DNA from 3 places in the Lysinibacillus sp. FSL K6-1151 genome. Region 2 is predicted to be linked to each of the others. Evidence: predicted binding sites of a transcription regulator. Region 2 holds the regulator's gene; each other region holds the start of a gene.

Region 1 (5,499 bases), 2.0 Mb from region 2:
AATTAGAAGAAAAAATGACAACAGCCATCGAGGTGAACTTTTCGATGGCTGTTGTTTGCAGTTTGAAGCGCTCAATAAAGTAGGTACTTTTTAATCTTCATCATATGCTTGGATGATCTTTTGTATTGTGCGCAAGGTATCATAGAAATCTGCATATTTTTCAACCCCTATATCTTCGATGATTCTATCTTGAATCGTTTGCCAAATGGGTGCGGCTTCATGCAGCTTTTCTAATCCTTTTTCAGTGAGCGTAATCTTTTTAGTGCGCGCATCGCTTGTGTCTCGCTTTAATTCAACATAGCCATGTTGCTTTAATAGATTAATATTACGGGTCACAGTCGTTTGATCAAGTTGTAAAATTTCACCTAAACGGCTAATTGAGACAGTTTGCTGAAGATCGATATGGGCCAGCATGGAATATTGTGTAACCTTTAAACCAGTGGGCTGTAGCAGCTTATCATATAATTGTGTGACAACCCTTGTTTTTTTTCTAAGGTTTGCACAAACACAGATTTGTGTATAATCGATTGTTTTAAGTTGATTCTTCATCGTCAGTACTCCTTTGAGGGGATTCTACTAATTGTAAGTATACACCTAAGAGCTAGAAAAGACTGCTTGACAGCTATAGGAACGATTATTATCATTATACATGTATATACATATAAATGGAATGAAGAGATCGCAAAACATGTATATACATGTTTTGTTATGCATCTCACAAGAAAAGAAGGTGTTAGGATGAAGCGAGTTCATTATAGCTGGTTGATTTTGATTGTCACATTTTTCTCGATTATTGTAGCAGGGATTACAATGTCATCGTCTGGTGTTTTCCTGGATCCCCTCGAAAAAGAATTTCAATGGGATCGCTCAACGATTGCTTTAGCATTTGCTGTAAGTTTATTTTTATATGGCATATCTGGACCATTTATGGCGGCGCTGCTTGAAGTCATTGGCTTAAAGAAAATGATGCTTAGTGCCATGTCTACTTTAATAGTAGGAATGACCTTAACCTTTTGGATGAGCCAATCCTGGCAGTTAATCATTATTTGGGGAGGCATCATTGGGCTTGGTGCGAGCCTTTTTTTAACGGTGCTCAGTCCCTATGTAGCGAATCATTGGTTTGTTAAACGCAGAGGGCTGGCAGTTGGGATTTTAACGGCTAGTACAGCCACAGGTCAATTAATTTTACTGCCAGTGCTAGCCATTATTATTGAACATTATTCTTGGCGATGGGCAATGGGATTAATCCTACTCCTGAGTACCATGATGTTCGTCATGATTGCTATGTTTATTAAAAACAAGCCGCAAGATATTGGTCTAACCCCTTACGGTCATGATGAGATTATAGAAGAGCCGCAAGTACAGCCCAAGAAGAATCCAATTAGTATGGCATTTCTTGGTTTAGCAGAGGCAGTTAAAGTCAAAGCATTTTGGCTCTTAGCAGGCAGCTTTTTCATTTGTGGTCTTTCGACAAGTGGATTAATCGGAACTCACTTTGTGTCATATTGTATTAGCTTTGGCGTTCCGCTAGTAACCGCTGCATCTCTTCTTTCTTTTATGGGGGTGTTTAACTTATTAGGCACGACTGTCTCTGGCTGGCTATCGGATCGCTTTGATAATCGTTGGCTATTATTTTGGTATTACTTGTTAAGGGGAGCTTCTCTCTTGCTACTCCCTTATGCACTCGCTCAAGGCTCCTTTGTTTTATTGACGATTTTCAGCATCTTTTATGGACTCGATTGGATTGCCACAGTACCACCAACTATCAGCATTACACGACAAATTTTTGGGATGCAAAAAAGCAGCATTATTTACGGATGGATATTCGCCTCACATCAGGCAGGAGCGGCAGTTGCTGCGTATGGGGGTGGGTTAATTTATAAATTTTTCAATTCCTACACATGGGCTTTTTTCCTTGCTGGCCTATTCTGTGCATTGGCAAGCTTATTCGTTATCATTGTAAAAAAACAAACGCCTCAGCAAGGATAAACAGTCGACTAAAAAAGTTGAACCTCGACAGAAAGAGGTTCAACTTTTTTTATCAATATTAGTTTGACATTTAACAAACAAAAGTTTACAATGTAAACAAATATAATAAAAGGTGATGCTATGAATGAAAGAGAACAGGCGGTGCTTGCTTTAATTCGCCAAAACCCGTTTATGTCTCAGCAAGAGATGGCAGATACAATGAATCTGTCCCGTCCCGTGCTTGCTAATTTAGTGTCTAGTTTAACAAAGCAAGGAAAAATTGTAGGTCGTGCTTATATTTTACCCGAGGAAAATGAAATTATTTGCATCGGGGGAGCTAATTTAGACCGAAAATTCCATGTGAAGGGCAATGTTCAATTTGGAACATCTAACCCTGCCAGCTCTTCTTTTAGTGTAGGTGGAGTTGGTCGAAATATTGCTGAAAACTTAGGCAGATTAAACCATCAAGTGACGTTATTAACAACGGCTGGTAAAGATGCTGATTGGCAAGTGATCCAAGAAGCTTCGGAATCCTTTATGAATCTACGTTATGTGGAGCAGCTAGCTGAGGCTTCTACGGGTTCCTATACAGCTATTATGGATGAACAAGGTGAGCTAGCATTAGCTGTAGCCAATATGGAGGTTTATGACCTGCTGTTACCGAGTTTGTTGAAAAAGCATGAAACAATGCTAGTGAATGCTGGTTGCTTTATTTTGGATTTAAATTGCCCGAAAGAAACAGTGGCGTATATCCAGCAAGTAGCCATTGCTCGTGCCATTCCATTAGTCATTGTGCCAGTATCTTCGCCAAAAATGAATCGACTACCTGAAACATTACAAGGTGTAACTTGGTTTATTTGTAACACGGATGAAGCAGAAACAATTGTTGGACATAAAATTGAAAACGCTACCCATTATGAAAAAGCATTACAACAGCTCTTACAACTAGGTGCTGAACATGTCATTATCACAGCTGGTAGCAAGGGTGTTTATGCAGCATCTACGACGATCGCACCTCGTCATTTCGCTGCGAAAGTGATCAACAAAATTGAAGATGTTACAGGAGCAGGAGATGCGTTTGTCAGCGCTGTGATACACAGTTGGTTGACAGGTCAATCTTTTGAGACATGTATTGATGCGGGGTTAACAAATGCTAAAAATACATTGGCATCTCCTTATACAGTAAGACCTGAATTATCAGTAGATTTGTTAAAAAATGAAATGGAGGAATAACAACATGAAAGAATTCATCGTATTATCAGAAGAAGTAAAAGCAGGACAAGCAAAAGGTCTACCAATCGTGGCATTAGAATCTACAATCATTTCACACGGTATGCCATATCCACAAAATGTGAAAACTGCGCGTGAAGTTGAGCAAATTATTCGCGATAATGGTGCAGTACCTGCAACCATTGCCTTAATAGATGGCAAAATCAAAATCGGTTTATCAGATGAAGAGCTAGAGATGTTTGGAAATTCACAAGGCGTTGCAAAAGCTTCACGTCGTGACTTAGGCTACTTACTTGCAACAAAAAAATTAGGTGCGACAACAGTTGCAGCTACAATGATCTGTGCTGAACTTGCAGACATTGAAATCTTTGTAACAGGTGGTATTGGTGGTGTACACCGTGGTGCTGAAACAACAATGGATGTCTCTGCTGACTTAGAAGAATTAGCACAAACTAATGTGGCTGTTATTTGCGCGGGTGCAAAATCTATTCTAGATATTGGTCTTACATTAGAATACCTTGAAACAAAAGGGGTACCAGTAGTTGGTTATGGTACAGATGAATTACCAGCATTCTACACACGTCAAAGTGGTTTCGATGTCAACTTCCAGCTTGATACACCAGAGGAGATTGCAGCAATGCTATCTGCGAAATGGCAATTAGGGTTAAAAGGTGGCGCTGTCATTGCCAACCCAATTCCAGAAGCTGAAGCATTAGATCATACATTTATTACAAACATTATTGAAAAAGCTTTAGCTGAAGCTGAAGAGAATGGTATTCAAGGTAAAAACGTTACACCATTCTTACTTGGTAAAGTAAAAGAATTAACAGAAGGTAAAAGTCTTGATGCGAACATTGCATTAGTGAAAAACAATGCAGTCGTTGGCGCAAAAATTGCTGTTGCCTACAATCAATTACACTAATCATTTGTCGAAACAAGAACCCTTTGTGACATCCTGTCGCAAAGGGTCTTTTTCATTAAAAAGAAGAATATTTTTTCCATTTTTCGAACTGTTCACGAGATTAACTAAACTAAATGACACAGTCTCTTTACAATAGGCTACAAAATTTTATACAATTAAGTTTATATCTAATCTGAAAAATTTGACGAGCAAGGTGGACATGTTATGGCGAAAGAGCAAATTTTGACTCCTGAGGACGTTTTTGAGTTAGTCAAATCCTACATGAATGATGAAAATGTCACATTCGTGAAAAAAGCATATGAATTAGCAAGGGATGCCCATATTGAGCAATTCCGTAGCTCTGGTGAACCTTATATCATTCACCCAGTACAAGTGGCAGGTATTCTAGCTGAATTACAAATGGACCCGGAAACAGTAGCGGCAGGTTTTTTACATGATGTTGTCGAAGATACGGATTTTACGCGGGATGATTTGGTACGGGAATTTGGCGAAGAAGTAGCCGTGCTTGTTGATGGTGTGACAAAGCTAGGGAAAATTAAATATTTATCAAAAGAGGCGCAGCAAGCAGAGAATCATCGAAAAATGTTTGTAGCTATGGCACAGGATATTCGTGTCATCTTAATTAAGCTAGCAGACCGTCTCCATAATATGCGTACGTTAAAGCATTTACCTGCTGAAAAGCAGCGACGTATATCGAAAGAGACGCTAGAAATTTTTGCACCACTTGCACATCGTCTGGGAATCTCGACTGTAAAATGGGAGCTTGAAGATACAGCACTTCGCTATTTAAACCCACAACAATATTATCGTATTGTCAGTTTGATGAAGAAAAAGCGTGATGAGCGTGAGGCTTATTTAGAGAATGTCATGGCTGAGATGAAGTCACAGCTTAATGAGGTTGAAATTGAAGCAGATATCTATGGTCGTCCAAAGCATATTTACAGTATTTATCGAAAAATGGTGCTCCAAAAGAAACAATTTAATGAAATTTATGATTTATTAGCCATACGTGTACTTGTCGATAGTATTAAAGATTGCTATGCGGTTTTAGGGATTGTGCATACACTCTGGAAACCGATGCCAGGGCGCTTTAAAGACTATATTGCCATGCCAAAACAAAACCTGTATCAGTCCTTACACACGACCGTTATTGGACCCTATGGTGATCCATTAGAGGTTCAGATTCGTACGAAGGAAATGCACAAAATTGCAGAGTACGGGATTGCGGCACACTGGGCGTATAAAGAGGGCAAAAATGTTGATCATCAAAAGCAAAATGTCGATCAAAAATTAACATGGTTCCGTGAGATTTTAGAATTTCAAAATGAATCTTCTAATGCAGAAGAATTTATGGAATCCTTAAAATTCGATTTATTTTC
Region 2 (5,499 bases):
ATTTACTATTTATATTTTTTACAGCTAAAAGTGATTTGTCACGTTTATCTGCTGAGGAAAAGACATTAACGACACAGCTTGAACAATTACAGCAAGAGTTAGATGTAAGACAAAGTGTTGATCAGGGATCATTGGAGGAATCTGTTGCCTATATTCAAGGTGTTTCTTATCCTGTAACCCCATTAATTGATGAAACGAAAACTTTACTACCAACTCAAACGTACTTGCGTAGCTACGTTTTTGGGGAAAATACAGTTAATATTGAAGTGGATTTTGAAACGATGACCGATATATCGAAATATGTAGAGCGACTTTTAATGAGTAGTTTTTTTACAGACGCACAAATTAATACAGTGTCAAACTTTGATATAGAGCTTGGCGAACAGAAGGAATTAACGCCTGAACAAAAATTTAAAGAAGTACCACGTTATTCAGTGTCCATTACGGCGACAATCGACTTTATGTATTTAGCTGGAGGACGACGCTCATGAATAAATTAACGAGTAGTAAAAATTCATCTATTATCTTGTTATTGACTTTAATCGTTTCTATTTTATTTGCGCTTTATTATTATTTATTATTACCAAGATTAAATGAAGTAGAAGCAAAAGAGAGTCATGTATCACAGATACAGCAAGAGATTTCTAGTGTAAAAGAACAATTAGCTCAATTAGACAAGGAGCAGGGTCAGCCGACTATCAATGTTTTAGCGTTAAGACAGAAGCTACCTACAACAAGAGCTGTTGAAAAGATCATACTAGATTTAGCTGAGATTGAGGAAGTGACAGGAACACGCATAAAGTCATTAACAGTTCAAAATGATGATGCGGCTGTTTCGCAATCAGATGTATCGCAAGACCTTAATCTGTTGGAGCAAGCTGAAGAAGAGGTTAATGGTGAGCAGGATAACAAGATTACGAGTTCACCGATTTCATCTATTTCAAAGGATTCCTTACCATCGAATTTAAAGTTGATTACTTTTATATTAGAGGTTGGGGCGCTTGATTTTAATTCTCTAGAGAGCTTTTTACAGGAAATTGAACAATTACAGCGTGTGATGAAAACGGATACTATCGAATTCAAATTGCCTGGAGAGCAGGATCAATTAGAAAAAGATACGGATCTTACTTTACAAGCTACCGTCCAGGTGACGACGTTCTATTACGAAGGAGAGTAATAATTGCATTGATAGGCGTTCCATACTGCATCTGTATGGGCGCCTATTAGTTTAGGAGGACAGAAAATTGGAAATGGCTTATACAATCTTTCTATTTTTATTTGGGCTTGTCTTTGGCTCTTTTTATAATGTGGTAGGCTTACGTGTGCCACAGAAGGAGTCGATTGTACAACCTCCTTCACATTGTACTAAATGTCAAAGGCAACTGACGGCGCTTGATTTAGTGCCAGTTTTATCTTATGTGTTTTTTGGGGGGAAATGTCGGAGCTGTGGTAATAAAATAGCTTGGATTTATCCAGTAATGGAATTATTAACAGGATTATTGTTTGCCTTTGCATATTGGCAGCTTGGTTGGAGCATAGAGTTTATAGTAGCCCTATTTTTTATTTCATTATTAGTCATCATTGTTGTTTCTGATATAGCCTATATGCTGATTCCGAATAAGGTGCTTTTATTCTTTTTACCCTTCCTTATTATTGGACGAGTATTGTCGCCATTAACACCCTGGTGGGACTGTGCTGTAGGTGCAGTCGTTGGTTTCGGCATATTATATAGTATTGCTGTGATATCAAACGGGGGCATGGGTGGAGGCGATATTAAATTATTCTTTTTAATTGGACTTGTTCTTGGTACAATGCATACACTGTTAACATTATTTATAGCTGCAGTTATCGGCATGATTGTCGGGCTTGTCGTGTTAACGAAGAACAAGCAGGGGAGAAAAACACCTATTCCTTTTGGACCTTCTATTGCATTAGCCGCTATCATTGTCTATTTTTATGGGGATTCATTAATCGATTGGTATTTAGGTTTTTGGTAATTGTTCAATCTTCAAGCATATGGAGGGAAGCAAGTGAAACCGATTATTGGCATTACAGCCTTTGTGGAAGATGATTTATCCTCTCGATTAAATGCTGCTTACAGTAAAAGTATCATTGATGCAGGTGGGATTCCTCTTATTATTCCACTTGGCGTAGAGGAGGATGCCACACAAATTCTATCCCTTACAGATGGTTTATTGTTATCTGGAGGCTATGACGTGCATCCATTTCTGTATGGGGCAGAGCCTGCACCAAAACTAGGGAAAATTCATCCAGCAAGAGATACGGTAGAGTTAGCATTAATTGAAGCGGCATTCACACGAAAGATGCCTATTTTGGGTATTTGCCGAGGCATTCAAATACTAAATGTAGCACTAGGTGGTACTTTATTTCAGGATATTGATAGTGACCATTTTAGTACTAAGCTGCTCAAGCATGTACAGCAATCTGCTCGAGCTGTAGCTACTCATTATGTACAAATTATGGAGGAGAATTTATTAGCGACCATTTTACAACAAGAGAAAATAGCGGTAAATTCATTTCATCATCAGGCAGTTAATGTATTAGCAGAGAAATTAAAAGTAGCAGCAAAATCGAGTGATGGCATTATCGAAGCAGTTGTTCATGAAGAGTTGCCATTTTGCTTGGCTGTTCAGTGGCATCCCGAGGAACTAGCTATAGCAGGAGATGAGCCTGCACAAAAATTATTTTCAGCCTTTGTTGAAGCTAGCTTAAAATTCAAAAAGGAAGCGTAGCAGGGGGACTGTACAAAGAATCCAACCATATATGGATTCTTTTTTTGCGTAAAAAAGAGGATACATGCTCTTAGAAGGAACACATAATCCTCAAAACCTACTTTAAATGATTAATGTACACGACGATATAGTCCTACAACTTGTCCTAAAATAGAAACTTGATCGACGATAATAGGCTCCATAGATGAGTTTTCAGGCTGTAAACGGAAATGATTTTTTTCCTTGAAGAAACGTTTGACCGTTGCTTCATCCTCTGCTGTCATGGCTACAACAATATCTCCGTTATTAGCTGTTGCCTTTTGCTTCACAATAACTAAATCGCCGTCTAAAATTCCTGCTTCAATCATAGATTCCCCCATAATCTCTAGCATGAATAACTGATCCTCGCTTGTGCCATACGTATCTGGTAATGGGAAATATTCTTCAATGTTTTCAATAGCAGTAATTGGGGAACCAGCAGTTACCTTCCCCACAAGTGGTACATGAATGACTTGCTGCTTTTGAATAGACTCTTCAGGCTCTAAAATTTCAATTGCACGTGGCTTTGTTGGATCTCGACGAATAAAGCCCTTTTGTTCTAATCGAGCTAAATGACCATGAACAGTTGAACTTGAAGCAAGTCCGACTGCTTCCCCGATTTCACGTACTGATGGTGGATATCCCTTAGCTCGTACCTCTTCTTTAATAAAAGCCAAAATGTCCTCTTGTCTTTTCGAAACTTTTTTCATGAGTGCTCACCTCTTTTTTCTAATATCATTCTTCTTATTTGATAGTATAACAGAATGCGAACATGTATGCAAACATAGGTTCGAAAAGTGTTTGACAAAAACGTTTGTTCGCTTTATTATGAGAACATACATTCCGAACAAACATTCTAAAAAAGGGGTTGTAACTATGACATGGTTAAAGAAAAATACACATATCTCCATTTTATTAGGAGCTTGTCTACTATTTGCAGGATACCTTTACATAACTGATCCAGGAGATGTTAATTACGCAGAAATTCAAATTGAACATGGGGATAGCTTGTGGTCGTTAGCAGAGCAATACCGTGGTAAGATGAGTACAGATGATTGGATTAAGCTGGTCAAAACAGAAAATGAATTAGCAGATATTAAAATTGTGGCAGGAAAGTCTCTAGTTATTCCTGTATTGGGTGATCAAGCCAATCCCATCCATACTATCGAAATTGCGAGAACTGAACAATGATGAATAAACAAATGTCGGCTGTTGTCTATTGCCGTGTAAGTACTGAAAAAGAAACACAAAGCTCCTCATTAGAGCGCCAACAGGAAGAGTTGCTGCGCTACGCTAGAGAGCAAGGCTATGAGGTAAAGGGTGTATTTAAGGATAAGCATAGCGGCTATGATGTGGAACGCGATGGCTTGCTTGAAATGCTTGATTTCATTAAAGAAAAGGGAATTAATGCCCTTTTTGTACAAGATGAAACACGATTAGGACGTGGGAACGCAAGGATGGCTGTGTTGCATTTATTGCAAAAATCAGCAACAGATGTTTTTTCCATGCGCGATGCAGGACCCGTTCAACTAAATGAAATGGACACGATGCTGCTTGAGATTTTAGCAATCGTGGAGGAGTATCAACGAAGAATCCATAATGCTAAAATACGTCGAGGCATGCGACGCGCTGTAGAAAATGGCTATCGTCCTGAAAATAATTTATCGAACCGAGGGAATCCCTATGGGCAGGAGCGAAAGGATCTACCTGTAGATGAAATTGTCAAGCTACGCAAACGTGGATTTACCTTTGAGGAAATTTCGATCACGCTTCGAGGGTTGGGCTTTGAAGTAAGTAAAGCGACTGTTCATCGTCGCTTCCAAGAACATCAAGAAAGATTAGCAGGCAAATAATATCGCCTGCTAATCTTTTTTTATTCACAGTAAAAAAACGCTATTGATAGGAAGCCAAACTGTCGATGATGATGTTAGTAGGTAGTCGAAAAGGATTCTCTTTATTTATTCGATCATAAAACATTATGCCATTTAAATGATCGATTTCATGTTGGACAACGATCGCCCCATAGCCCTGAAACGGCAGGATGAATTCTTGACCATCAATGTCATATGCTCTGACCTTAATACGCTCGTATCTTGGCACAAAACCATGGACAGGTCGATTAACCGACAGGCAGCCTTCTCCATCAGGTAAATAAATCATATTGAGGGAATGACTTATGATTTTGGGATTGATAAACAACATTTCATTATGATCAAATAGTACAGCAAACATCCGTTTGTCTACACCTATTTGATTTGCAGACAACCCAGTTCCAGGGCGAAGCTTATATTTTTTTGCTAGCGTTGGATCTTGGCTGTTTTTGAGATATTGCAGCATAGCTAATAAAGTACTTCGATCCTCTTGGTTCAAGGGTGTCGTCACTTCTTCGGTTTGTTTTCGTAATAATATCGAGTCTTCTTTCACAAAATCTTTCATGGTAATGATCGAATCAGGAAGAAATTTAGTCATACATAAACACCTCATCAATACGGCTATTGAGGACTTTAGCCATGTTCAGAGCTAATTCAAAGGTTGGCTCGTACTTATCATTTTCAATACAATTAACAGTCTGTCTAACAACACCGCATTCTTTTGCAAGTATAGCTTTGGTTATCCCTAATTTGTTTCTCAACATTTTGATCATACTCCTCAGGTTTATCCCTCCGTTTTGTCCGAAGTGTTAGCCATTTATTTTATACTCTTTTTACTGAATGACCAAATGTTGTTA
Region 3 (5,499 bases), 1.2 Mb from region 2:
GCGGGGGAATATCTGTTGCATAGCCAGCCGAAATCCCTGTAGAGCCATTGACTAGTAAGTTTGGAAAACGTGCAGGTAAAACAGTCGGCTCCATATCTTGATCATCAAAGTTTGGTACAAACTCGACCGTTTTCTTGCCAATATCTCGTAGCATTTCACCAGCAATAGCAGACAGTCTCGCCTCTGTATAACGCATCGCAGCTGGAGGATCACCATCAACCGAACCATTGTTACCATGCATCTCAATAAGCATATGACGTGCCTTCCAGTCCTGACTCATACGTACCATTGCTTCATAAACAGAGCTATCACCGTGCGGATGGTAATTACCGATTACGTTCCCGACAGTTTTTGCGGATTTTCGAAACGGTTTATCCTGTGTATTGCCTTCTGTAAACATTGCATATAAAATACGACGCTGTACTGGTTTAAGACCGTCACGTGCATCAGGCAACGCGCGGTCTTGAATAATATATTTACTATAGCGACCAAAACGATCACCCATCACTTCTTCTAGCGGTAAATCTTGAAACTTTTCTGTACTACTCATGCTTGGTCCTCCTCTTGTTGGATGAATTCATTTTCTAAAATATTTGAATCATCCTCCATACCGAAGTCAACATTGGCTTCGATCCATTTACGACGCGGTTCTACTTTATCACCCATTAACGTCGTGACACGTCTCTCTGCACGTGCACCATCCTCGATTGTGACACGAATTAATGTCCGTGTCTCAGGGTTCATTGTCGTATCCCATAGCTGGTCAGCATTCATCTCACCAAGACCTTTATAGCGCTGCAATATGTAACCCTTTCCAACTTTCTGGATGGCCTTTTGTAAATCGTTTTCTGTCCAAGCATATTCAATCACTTCTTTTTTACCAGTACCTTTTGATACCTTATAAAGTGGTGGTAAAGCGATATAGACTTTGCCTCCTTCAATGAGTGGACGCATATAACGATAGAAGAACGTTAAGAGCAAGACTTGAATATGTGCCCCGTCCGTATCCGCATCGGTCATAATCACTACTTTATCGTAGGCTGAATCCTCCACAGCAAAATCCGTGCCAACACCTGCTCCAATCGCATGGATAATCGTTGATATTTCTTCGTTTTTCATAATGTCCTGTAGCTTGGCTTTTTCTGTGTTGATGACCTTACCGCGCAAAGGCAAAATCGCTTGGAATGTACGATCACGACCTTGTTTGGCAGAACCACCCGCAGAATCACCCTCAACTAAATACAACTCATTCTTGGCCGCATTGCGAGACTGAGCTGGTGTTAATTTGCCTGATAGAATCGTACTACCTTTTTTGCTTTTCTTGCCATTCCGAGCGTCCTCACGCGCTTTACGAGCCGCTTCTCTTACTTGCTGCGCACGGATTGCTTTACGTACAAGAGAAGCCGATAACTCTGCATTTTCCTCTAGCACATACAAAATTTGCTCAGACACTACGCTATCTACGGCAGAGCGAGCCTCACTTGTACCAAGCTTGCCCTTGGTTTGTCCTTCAAATTGTAATAAATGCTCTGGAATACGAACAGACACGATTGCTGCTAAACCCTCACGAATATCTGTCCCTTCAAGGTTTTTATCCTTGTCCTTTAGCAAGCCGATTTTTCTTGCATATTCATTAAATACACGCGTCAATGCCGCTTTTGCACCCGTTTCATGTGTGCCGCCATCACGAGTACGTACATTATTAACGAACGACAAAATCGTTTCTGAATAACCATCGTTATATTGGAAAGCGAATTCTACTTCAATATCATCTTGTATGCCTTCTACATATTTCACAGGATGAAGAACATCCTTTTCTTCATTCAAATACGCAACGAAAGCTTCAATGCCATTCTCATAAAAGAATACATCTTGTTTGCCTTCCTCGCGCTCATCGATTAATTCAATTTTTAAGCCCTTTAATAAAAAGGCTGATTCACGTAAACGTTCTGCTAACGTATCATAATTGAATTTTGTGACAGAAAAAATCGTTTCGTCTGGTAGGAAATGAACAAGTGTACCTGTTTGCTTCGTTTGCCCAATTTCTTCAAGTGTTGTGACAGGATGTCCACCATGCTCAAAGCGCTGACGATACTTTTTACCATCACGATGAATCGTCACCTCTAAAAATGTTGATAGTGCATTAACTACAGAGGAACCTACACCATGCAAGCCACCACTTGTTTTATAACCACCTTGTCCAAATTTACCACCTGCGTGTAACACCGTAAAAATAATTTCAGGGGTAGGTTTACCCATTTTATGCATACCTGTTGGCATCCCACGGCCAAAGTCGCGCACACTCATACTTTGATCCTTATGAATTGTGACAATAATATGAGATCCAAAGCCGGCCAGTGCTTCATCCACCGCATTATCTACGATTTCATACACAAGGTGATGAAGTCCACGGCCATCCGTTGAACCGATATACATGCCAGGTCGTTTGCGTACCGCTTCTAATCCTTCTAATACTTGTATAGCGTCATCATTATAAACGCTAGTTGACTGTTTATTCGTCAAAAAATTCCCCTCCAAAAAACAAACACATGTTCTATTTATGTTCTCATCCTAATAATAATAGCATTTCCTGTCAATAGCTAGCGACAGGTCCATTAAATTTTTAAAATTTGCTCACAGTTTTGATCATCTTTATCAATAGTAAACATCTGCAACAGTTGCTTAAAATTGGTATTTAAGCAGGGCAGACTGCTACTAGTATCCATAAACGTTTGACGCATAGTAGCCGATTTAGTTTCAGCATACATAGAATCTAGTTCAGTGTAAACGCTACAATGTTTATTACGGTTAAACTGGATAAAGTTAGACTTCTATTCTACCAAAGGAATGAAGGATTGACAAAATTGCCTTTTTGCCTATATTTTTATAAAGGCTTTTTTTCACTTTCTAGAATCTCATGTCTGAAAGCCTACCCCTTATTAATAGGTTTTCTTTTGTATTGAATTCAAGGCTCCTAATGAAATCTCCTTCATAACATTGTAGATTAGCAAGAAAAAGTGTAAAATACTTGTTACAAACTATTAGTACCAAGTGATGGACTATGAATGAAAGGAGTCCAGCTATGATCAATGGACTTATTATTTTATGTGCTTATCTAATCGGCTCTATACCTTCTGGATTATGGATAGGTAAAATTTTTTATAATACCGATATTCGTGAACACGGGAGCGGTAATCTTGGTGCAACCAACACATTCCGAACATTAGGGAAAAAAGCAGGTATTGTTGTAACCGTAATGGATGTGCTCAAAGGAACAGCTGCGGTTTTATTAGTAGCACTTCCCGTTTTCTCTGACAGCACACTGCATCCCTTATTACTTGGTCTTGTTGCCGTAATCGGTCATATGTTTCCGATCTTCGCCAATTTCCGTGGTGGAAAAGCAGTGGCAACATCCGCAGGTGTTTTATTAGGCTATTCGTGGCCACTCTTTGTCCTATTATTTATTACCTTTATTGTGACATTAAAAATCACAAAGATCGTCAGCCTAACATCGATGATAGCCGCTTTAGTAGCACTTATCTATGCAATCGTTTATTATTTTGTTACGGGTGACTTTGCATTAGGCATCTTGGTAGCCTTTTTATTTACCTTTATTATTTATCGTCACCGTGCCAATATTACACGTATTAAAAACGGCACTGAGCCAAAGGTAAAATGGCTTTAGGAAGAGAGGAGCATTCGAAATGAACATTGCATTGACAGATGAAGCACTCCAGTGGTTCAAACACGAAATGGAAGTAGAACCAGGTGATACGATTCGTTTTTATGCACGCTATGGTGGCTCTAGTCCTTTTCATGAAGGTTTTTCACTTGGCATGACTCGTGAAGAACCTATTGCTATAGGCGTACAGACAGTGGTTGATGATGTAACCTATTACATTGATGAGAAAGATCTCTGGTTCTTTAACGATCACAACTTACATGTTGACGTTGATGCTAGTAATGATGAATTGCAATATGACTATCGTACATAAAACAGTCTATCCTTTCAGTCCATGAAAGGATAGACTGTTTTTTTATTTGGCTCCATCATGCCAATAGTTAGATTTTCACCCTCACCTCGTTTATCTCTCAAAAAAATTGTCCACTCTATAAATAATGAGCGTATATTTGAGGAGGAAAACACATGTCTATGTCTAACAATATCGATACCTCCCCATCCCATACAAACGATTTGTTGTATACATCCCTAGCTAAAAATAAAAAAATCATTGAACAGGCGCTTGGTCACAGTAATGACATCATCATACGTGAAATCACAATTGGTGAATCTCCCCCTCATAACATCGCTATCATTTCGATTGATGGCTTGTCAGATAAAACGACAATCTCCGATTCTGTTATTGATAAGCTTATGGCAAATATCGAGGAAGAACAAGACATTGAAATAACGACCATTAATCAATATGTACGAAACTCCTATTTAACAGTTGGGGATGTGTCGAATATCGAGCATTTCACAACACTCTACAATGCCATTCTCAATGGGGAAACGGTTATTTTATTAGATGGGTTTGCAGAAGGGATTGTGACAAGTACCAGAAGTGCAAAGGATCGAGCCGTTACAGAGCCATCGACTGAATCTGTTATTCGAGGTCCTCGGGAATCCTTTACAGAAACCATACGTACCAATACAGCGCTCATCCGTCGCAAAATAAAAAGCCCGAATCTCTGGATAAAGTCACGAGTTATCGGTGATGTGACACAAACAGATGTAGCGGTTATGTATATAAATGGCATTGCCAGTGACAAAATCGTCGCAGAGGTATTAGCCCGATTAGACCGCATTAATATCGATGGCATACTGGAAAGTGGCTATATAGAGGATTTTATTCAAGACTCTAAAAACTCTATGTTTCCAACAGTTTACAATTCAGAACGTCCAGATGTTATCGCTGGTGAATTATTAGATGGCAAAGTGGCGATTCTAGTTGATGGTACTCCCTTTGTCTTAGTAGTACCAGCGTTATTTACATCCTTTTTGCAATCAGCGGAGGATTATTATCAGCATTGGATGATTAGCTCACTTGTACGCATACTTCGCTTTTTTGGCATCGGTCTGGCATTAGTCGCGCCATCCTTATATGTGGCTATAACTACCTTTCACCAGGAAATGCTGCCAACACCAATGTTGATTAGTATTGCTTCACAAAGAGAAGGCGTTCCCTTCCCCGCAGTTGTGGAGGCACTCATTATGGAGATTGCCTTTGAGGTATTAAGGGAGGCTGGGCTTCGTATGCCTAGAACAATCGGCCCAGCGGTGTCTATTGTCGGTACTTTAGTTATTGGTCAGGCGGCAGTTGATGCGGGTGTGGTATCTGCTGTAATGGTCATTATTGTAGCTTTAACAGCAATTTGTAGTTTTCTTTTCCCTGCCTACGGTTTGTCGAATACGATTCGTGTGTTACGTTTCCCATTAATGATTTTAGCAGCTATGTTTGGTTTATTTGGTGTTATGTTCGGTATTATGGTCATTAT

What was found. The regulator LexA, encoded in region 2, represses DNA repair genes until DNA is damaged. The targets are predictions, from matches to a motif close to CGAACATATGTTCG.
Region 1: MHI04_RS15485 (carbohydrate kinase) is a predicted target of LexA. The motif match lies at 2,064-2,077, and genes of this name have one in related genera.
Region 3: parE (DNA topoisomerase IV subunit B) is a predicted target of LexA. The motif match lies at 2,543-2,556, and genes of this name have one in related genera.

Annotation. Positions count from the first base shown of each region.
Region 1 covers NZ_CP152040.1:3,216,954-3,222,452, reverse strand. Annotated here, with positions in the region: gene MHI04_RS15495 (MarR family winged helix-turn-helix transcriptional regulator) at 91-549, opposite strand; gene MHI04_RS15490 (MFS transporter) at 739-1,989, shown strand; gene MHI04_RS15485 (carbohydrate kinase) at 2,110-3,201, shown strand; gene MHI04_RS15480 (pseudouridine-5'-phosphate glycosidase) at 3,206-4,120, shown strand; gene MHI04_RS15475 (bifunctional (p)ppGpp synthetase/guanosine-3',5'-bis(diphosphate) 3'-pyrophosphohydrolase) at 4,325-5,499, shown strand, end outside.
Region 2 covers NZ_CP152040.1:1,246,310-1,251,808, forward strand. Annotated here, with positions in the region: gene MHI04_RS05825 (hypothetical protein) at 1-491, shown strand, start outside; gene MHI04_RS05830 (hypothetical protein) at 488-1,177, shown strand; gene MHI04_RS05835 (A24 family peptidase) at 1,245-1,997, shown strand; gene MHI04_RS05840 (gamma-glutamyl-gamma-aminobutyrate hydrolase family protein) at 2,031-2,753, shown strand; gene lexA (transcriptional repressor LexA) at 2,864-3,481, opposite strand; gene MHI04_RS05850 (LysM peptidoglycan-binding domain-containing protein) at 3,648-3,962, shown strand; gene MHI04_RS05855 (recombinase family protein) at 3,959-4,624, shown strand; gene def (peptide deformylase) at 4,665-5,240, opposite strand; gene MHI04_RS05865 (helix-turn-helix transcriptional regulator) at 5,233-5,424, opposite strand.
Region 3 covers NZ_CP152040.1:2,458,573-2,464,071, forward strand. Annotated here, with positions in the region: gene parC (DNA topoisomerase IV subunit A) at 1-550, opposite strand, end outside; gene parE (DNA topoisomerase IV subunit B) at 547-2,523, opposite strand; gene plsY (glycerol-3-phosphate 1-O-acyltransferase PlsY) at 3,083-3,685, shown strand; gene MHI04_RS11935 (HesB/YadR/YfhF family protein) at 3,705-3,995, shown strand; gene MHI04_RS11940 (spore germination protein) at 4,148-5,499, shown strand, end outside.